3 regions of the Metabacillus sediminis genome follow, and region 2 is predicted to be linked to each of the others. Evidence: riboswitches for the same ligand, from Rfam matches in the RefSeq annotation. Region 2 holds a riboswitch; each other region holds the start of a gene.
The links. A riboswitch is a leader RNA that binds a small molecule or an ion and turns the genes downstream of it on or off. The one in region 2 is predicted to bind S-adenosylmethionine.
Positions count from the first base shown of each region.

Region 1: it holds a riboswitch for S-adenosylmethionine, as region 2 does, so the genes downstream of both, WCV65_RS06980 (methionine biosynthesis PLP-dependent protein) here and WCV65_RS17535 (O-acetylhomoserine aminocarboxypropyltransferase/cysteine synthase family protein) in region 2, are expected to answer to the same signal.
Region 3: it holds a riboswitch for S-adenosylmethionine, as region 2 does, so the genes downstream of both, WCV65_RS18380 (alpha/beta fold hydrolase) here and WCV65_RS17535 (O-acetylhomoserine aminocarboxypropyltransferase/cysteine synthase family protein) in region 2, are expected to answer to the same signal.

Region 1 covers NZ_CP147407.1:1,316,196-1,318,461, forward strand. The annotation lists gene WCV65_RS06975 (esterase family protein) at 1-331, opposite strand, end outside; SAM riboswitch class I at 886-995, shown strand; gene WCV65_RS06980 (methionine biosynthesis PLP-dependent protein) at 1,080-2,204, shown strand; gene metC (cystathionine beta-lyase) at 2,191-2,266, shown strand, end outside.
Region 2 covers NZ_CP147407.1:3,352,737-3,355,002, forward strand. The annotation lists gene WCV65_RS17535 (O-acetylhomoserine aminocarboxypropyltransferase/cysteine synthase family protein) at 1-1,199, opposite strand, end outside; SAM riboswitch class I at 1,260-1,366, opposite strand; gene WCV65_RS17540 (thioredoxin family protein) at 1,571-1,879, opposite strand; gene WCV65_RS17545 (toprim domain-containing protein) at 1,900-2,241, opposite strand.
Region 3 covers NZ_CP147407.1:3,525,956-3,528,221, forward strand. The annotation lists gene WCV65_RS18375 (histidine phosphatase family protein) at 56-637, opposite strand; SAM riboswitch class I at 771-874, shown strand; gene WCV65_RS18380 (alpha/beta fold hydrolase) at 976-1,752, shown strand; gene WCV65_RS18385 (biotin transporter BioY) at 1,756-2,266, opposite strand, start outside.

The DNA.
Region 1 (2,266 bases), 2.0 Mb from region 2:
CCAGAAACGGGACAAGCTCATGGGCAAGAAACCGTTTATAAGCAGGGAATTTCTCACCGTCGGGATGGTATTTTGTCCGGCGGTCCTGTACATTCTTGTATGGAATGCCGACAATGATTACATTCTCCAGTCCGCCGTTCTCAAGCAGGGATTCATACTGGCGGGCAATCCTCCCAAGCCTGAAATAATCCTGCCCATCCTGCGCAATCAGCAGACTGTACTTATACAGAGGGGAATAGCTTTTTGGCAAATATGTAAGGACAGTCAGATCTTCGTTCAATGCGCCTGAAAAAAAGGAAGCTTCTTTGACAACTCCAGTTTGCTTCTCCACAGATAAGTCCTCCAGATGAATTAAGTAAGGTTTGTACTTAGTTTTTGTATCTAGCTCCGGCGCCTAGCCCCTCGAGGTCATATGCCACTCAACCTCCGGGCCCGCAGGATGCGGGTCAGTTCCCACGTCTTTCCCACGGCTGATTGTCTTATGCTTGTCGGGGGCCGGCAGGAGGCCGGTCAGTTCTGCGTTGCGGCAGGACGCCGCGCATTTAGCAGAACATCCTTCCTTGAGGAGCCTCCGCTTTTGGAATGTGATGGATAAGTTGTTTCTACTTTGTTTTTGCGTCTAGCTCCGGCGCCTAGCCCCTCGAGGTCATAAGCCACTCAACCTACGAAAGGAAAAAACGCCTTTCTCCGGCTGATTGTCTTATGCTTGTCGGGGCTGAGCAAGGCGCCTCCGCTTTTGGTTTTTGTATTCGCTTCCACTTATTTTATCATGATTTTTAAAAAAATGCTTTTCCGGAAAATCAGGGAAAGTTTACATGAATCACTTGTAAAATTTATAAAATTGCGTTAAAGTTATAAAAAATTCATAATATTCCTTACGATTTATTCTTATCCAGAGAGGTGGAGGGACTGGCCCTGCGAAACCTCAGCAACCGGCAGAACGCTCTAGGCGTGCCAAGGTGCTAAATCCAGCAAGCGAGCTTGGGAGATGAGAAGAAGAACTGTTAAGCGACAAGCCTTCTTCTTATTTTAGGGGAAGGCTTTTTTGTATTCTTAATCTGCATAAGCGAGGGTGTAAAATGACAAAACATACAGAAACGATCTTAGCCCAAATCGGCAACCGAAGTGAACAGACGACAGGCGCCGTTAATCCTCCCATTTATTTAACGACAGCTTACCGTCATTCAGGAATCGGGGAATCGACCGGTTTTGATTACATACGAACCGGCAATCCGACACGTGCCATCGCTGAAAAGGCTTTGGCGGACTTAGAAGGCGGAGATCAGGGGTTTGCCTTCAGCTCAGGGATGGGAGCCATTCAGACCATTATGGCGCTATTTAAAACCGGAGATGACATTATTGCCTCATCCGATATTTACGGAGGAACCTACAGGCTGTTTGAACAGGAATGGCGTAAGTATGGACTGACATTCCAATATGATTCATTTGCAGATCCTGTGAGTACAGAGGCTAGGATCCTTCCGAATACGAAGGCGATCTTTCTGGAAACTCCAACGAATCCGCTTATGCAGGAGGTGGATATTGCAGCAGTTGCAGAAGTAGCGAAGCGCCACGGCCTGCTGCTGATTGTGGATAATACATTCTATACTCCTGTCATCCAGCAGCCATTAAAGAGCGGAGCTGATATCGTCATTCACAGTGCAACTAAATATCTCGGAGGACATAATGATCTCCTTGCTGGAATCGTTGTGGCAAAAGGTAAGGAACTTTGTGCGGAGCTTGCTTCCCATCACAATGCAATCGGCGCCGTTCTCGCTCCGTTTGATTCATGGCTTTTAATCCGGGGATTAAAAACACTGGCACTTCGGATGAGGCAGCATGAACAGAATGCAGCTGATATAGCCGAATTTTTAGAAGAAGTCCCGGAAGTAAGTGATGTACTGTATCCGGGAAGAGGGGGCATGCTGTCGTTCCGGGTCGCGAAAGAGGAATGGGTGAATCCATTCCTGAAAAATTTGAAGACGATTACGTTCGCAGAAAGTCTTGGCGGGGTTGAGAGTTTGATGACGTATCCAGCCACTCAGACGCATATGGATATACCAGAAGAAATACGTACGGCAAACGGTGTCTGTAATCGGCTTCTGCGTTTCTCGGTAGGAATCGAGCACGCAGAAGATCTCAAAGCTGATTTGCATCAGGCATTCCAGGCTGTGAAGGAGGAGGAAAAAATTGAGCAATACTGATTGGTCCATCCAGACGAAGCTGCTGCACAATAGCCATAAGACGGATAAAGAAACAGGAGGGG
Region 2 (2,266 bases):
TCGGAAACCCCGGCCTCTATAAGCTCTTCCTTGCCGAGCTGCTGATGTGTGGTGCTTGCCGGATGAATAATTAAGCTTTTGGCATCCCCAACATTCGCCACATGCGACCATAACTTCGTATGATTGATAATGGCTTTCCCTTCCTCCAAGCCTCCATCTATTCCAAATACAATAACTGCACCGGCTCCTTTTGGCAAATATCGATCTGCAAGGTTTTTTGATGGATGTTCTTCAAGCTCCGGGTATAATACCCACTTAACTGCGGGATGGTTTTGAAGGTAGGAAACGATTTTCCTTGTATTTGCAATGTGTTCCTTCATCCTGACATGCAGCGTCTCTAATCCCAATGTAAATTGAAAGGCATTGTACGGACTTAATGCCGGACCTAAATCTCTCAGAAGCTGAACCCTTGCCTTTACGATATAAGCGAGTTCGCCGAGGGCTTCAGCAAAAACGATATTATGATAGCTTGGGTCAGGAGTAACGAAGGCTGGAAATTTGCCTGTAGACCAGTCAAACTTGCCGCCATCCACGATAATGCCCCCTAATGTCGTTCCATTGCCAAGCAGCCATTTTGTAGCCGAATGAACCACAATGTCCGCTCCATAGTCAATGGGTTTGAAAAGGTATGGTGTAGCAAAGGTATTATCAATGATTAAAGGAATTCCCGCTTCATGAGCAATTTCAGATACCGATGCAACATCAAGAACCTGAAGGCTGGGATTTCCGATTATTTCACCAAAGATCGCCTTCGTTTTTTGAGTGATTGCCTTCTTAAAATTCTCAGGATCGGATGCATCGGCAAAAACTGTTTTGATGCCGTATCTCGGCAACGTATTTGCAAATAAATTATAGGTTCCGCCGTAAAGATTGGAAGCCGCGACAATTTCATCTCCAGCTTCTGCAATATTTAGTATCGCGAGGGTAATGGCTGCCATTCCGCTTGAAACAGCTAGAGCACCTGCCCCGCCTTCAAGCTGCGCCACCCTTTCTTCTAGCACTGAAACGGTAGGATTATGTATCCTCGTATAAATGTACCCTGGCTCTTTTAAAGCAAAAAGATCAGCTGCATGATCCGTGTCTTTAAACAAATACGCATTTGACTGATAAATAGGTACAGCTCTTGCTCCTGTAATCGGGTCTTCCTTAAGTCCTCCATGTACGGCCAGCGTTTCCGGTCTGAATCCATTTTCACTCATTCGATCTCCCCCTGTTTTCATAATAAAAACCCCTTCCGAAGAAGAGGTCTTTGTCCGCTCTTCTCATCTGCCAGAAGGTAACCCTCTGCTGGAATTAGCACCGTATCTAAATAGACCGGTTGCTGCGTTATTATCGGGCCAGTACCCTCCAACGCTCTTGATAAGATATTTGTTTGAATTTTCTTAATATTAACCTCTTTTTCTGTTGTTGGCAACTATTTACTAAAAAATATTTGCCGGCCATTTTATTTCCCGAGAAATATGCTGAATGAGAGGTAAATAAACAGAATGAGCTCGAAAAAAGATCCGCCTAATACTATTTATCGAAATGATAACTTTTTATCATCTCTAAAAAAATGAAAAACGCCGCATTAAGCGCCGTCTTTTTGAAGCAATCTATACAAAAATTCAACAGATTGAAATGCATATTGTTTCGATTTAATATGTCCATCCTCAAAAATCAGCAAGCATGGAACACTCTCAACTTCCCATTTTCCTGCATAACCCGGTAAATAATTTAGATTCGCCATATAAATGTCCGTTTCCGGCAATGCCCCATCCACTACTGTAAGCATACGCTTTGCAAGCTGGCATGTTCCGCAGAAGGGAGTATAGAGATACAAAATAAACCGTCCCTTATCCATCCTCCCGGAAATCTGCTTATCATTTATTTCAATCATAATAAAACCAGAACTCCTTGCTATAAAAATTTCGCTTGGACGTCAATATTCGCTCCAAGCAATACGGAGGCGATATGGTGCTCTGGAGCTGCAGCAACTTCCTTATACATTTTATCAATATACAGATGCGAAGCTTCAGGAAACTCTCTGATGAACTGCTTTCGAAGCTTCTCTCCCGCTTCATCTGTATCGACTAGCACATAGACATCATTTTCAAAATATTCATCAATAAGTTCGTCCATTCTTGTGAGACTAATTGTGCCATTTGTGCAAATAATTTTGACCGGCTCATTAATGACTTCCTGAATTTTCATCTTATCTGATCTGCCTTCAACAATAATGATTTTAGGAGCCTCTGACATGACCATCACATCACCTGTTCATTTT
Region 3 (2,266 bases), 170 kb from region 2:
AAAAAGCGATAAAAAAAGCCCGCTACTCTTCAAGCTCGAGTAATGGGCCGGCAAGCTAGTTAATTTCGAGATGTTTTGTGCAGTTATAAAGCCCGCATGACCACTTAGAGTCATCCAGCAGAAGATGGGTGATCGAAGTATTTTTTAGCGGTTCGCTTTCTTCATTCATCGGCGTTAATTCCTTTAGGAGATGTCTGATAAATGAACCATGTGTCACCATGAGAATGTTCTTGCCGGGATGCTTTTCCAAAAGCTCTTCAACAAATTCTACTCCTCTTTTTGTTACCTGGCCCGACTGCTCTCTGCCCAGGTCAAGTTCTCTCCACCCAGTTCCCCATTTTTCCACACGTTCAGCTTCTGTTGTGCCTTCAATTTCCCCGCCACCGGTTTCCCGGATGCGTTCATCTGTTACTACCTCTAGACCACCGAGCTTTTTACTGATAAAATCCGCCGTTTGTTTTGCACGGAGCAGCGGACTTGAATAAAGGAGATCCCAGTCCTCTTCCTTAAGCCGTTCTGCCAGCATTTCTGCTTCTTTAATTCCTTGTTCATGAAGCGGAATATCGGAGCTGCCCTGCGCTCTTCCTTCCATATTCCATTCTGTTAGGCCATGTCTGACAATTCCTAGCTTAGTCATCATTTCACTCCATTCATTGATTTTCTTCCATGTTATAGACTATTTTATCCCTTTCGGACGGACAAGTCTTCATTGACACATTAAACAGGCCATGATAATATACATAAAACCAAGTAATTTTATAGGATTAATTAAATTATCAAGAGTGAACGAGAGAACTGGCTCTATGACTTCACAGCAACCTCCATTTGGAAAGGTGCTCCTACCAGCAAAGCGCAGTGCTTTGGCCGATAAAGAAATGTTGACCGTAAACTTTCTTAGCAGCCAATGCCAAAGAAGGTTTTTTTATTTGGCTGGCTCTCAGCTGTGAAACAATCGTTTAAAGGAGGAAGGCAGTTATGAAAGAACTGAAAAGAGTGATTACCGGCGCTCAGTCCTTTTCCATCTATAGAAGTTCTGAACAGGCCATTCTTTTGTGCCATGGCTTCAACGGCACCCCCCAGAGCATGGAATCACTGGGAGAGAAATTTGCCTCATTAGGCTATTCTGTATATGCTCCAAGACTTGCCGGACACGGTACATGTCCGTCCGATATGGAGCTATGCTCAGTTCAAGACTGGTACCGCTCCCTGGAAACTGCTTACTTAAAATTAAAGAGCCGATTCAGAAAAGTATTTGTTATTGGACAATCCATGGGCGGCAGTCTGACGATTAAGCTTGCCAGCCAATTCACGCAAATCGATGGAATAGGTCTTATTAATGCAGCACTTGAAGTTCCAGATTACGAAAAGATTGTCGGAGATACTGGTTTTATCAAGGAGGGACGGCCAGATATAAAGGATCCGTCTGTGGAGGAAATTGCTTATGAAAAAATACCTGTTAAAGCCATTTCCGAGCTGAGAAAGGCTATGAATGAAGCAAAAATCAGGCTTGCAGAAGTCTCGTGTCCAGTCGTTGTATTCTGTTCTCCGGAGGATCATGTTGTTCCTGCCGCCTGTTCTGAAAGGATCATGGAGTCCATTTCCGCCAATCGTAAAAAGATGATTAGCCTTCCAAATTCTTATCATGTAGCATCCATGGATTTTGACCAGGATTTGATCGTAAGGGAAGCCAATCAATTTTTTTCCATACAAAAAACAGCCCTTCCTGCCAATAGGAAGAGCATGAATGCCTGAATACTAGGCTGCTTGAATCTTTTGATTGAGCAGTTTCGCTTGAATAAGCCGTCTTCTTACAGCTATTCCAATCCAGCTCGCCAGGACCGCTTTTATGAGGCCAACTGCTACAAATGGCCAGACGCCCACAGCGAGTGCCTTGTCCCATGGCAAACCCAGCACGATTTTTAGCCACACCGTTCCGAAGAGCAGTGTAACCAGCATCCCAATCGTGTTTGCGGCGAGCGCGAACTTGAGCGTAAACTTTGTTTTTTCAAGGAAATATCCTGTTAAAAACGCCGCCGCAATGAAGCCGATTATGTATCCCCCTGTTGGTCCCGCCAATATGTGAAGACCGCCTTTCGCCTCCGCAAAGACAGGCAGACCAATCATTCCAAGACCGGCATATACCTTCATAGCCAATGCCCCGTACCGGCTTCCGAGAATAGTAGCTGCCATTCCTACGGCTAATGTCTGTCCGCTAATCGGAACGATTGGCAGCGGAATTTCAATTTGTGCAAATACAGCGGTAATC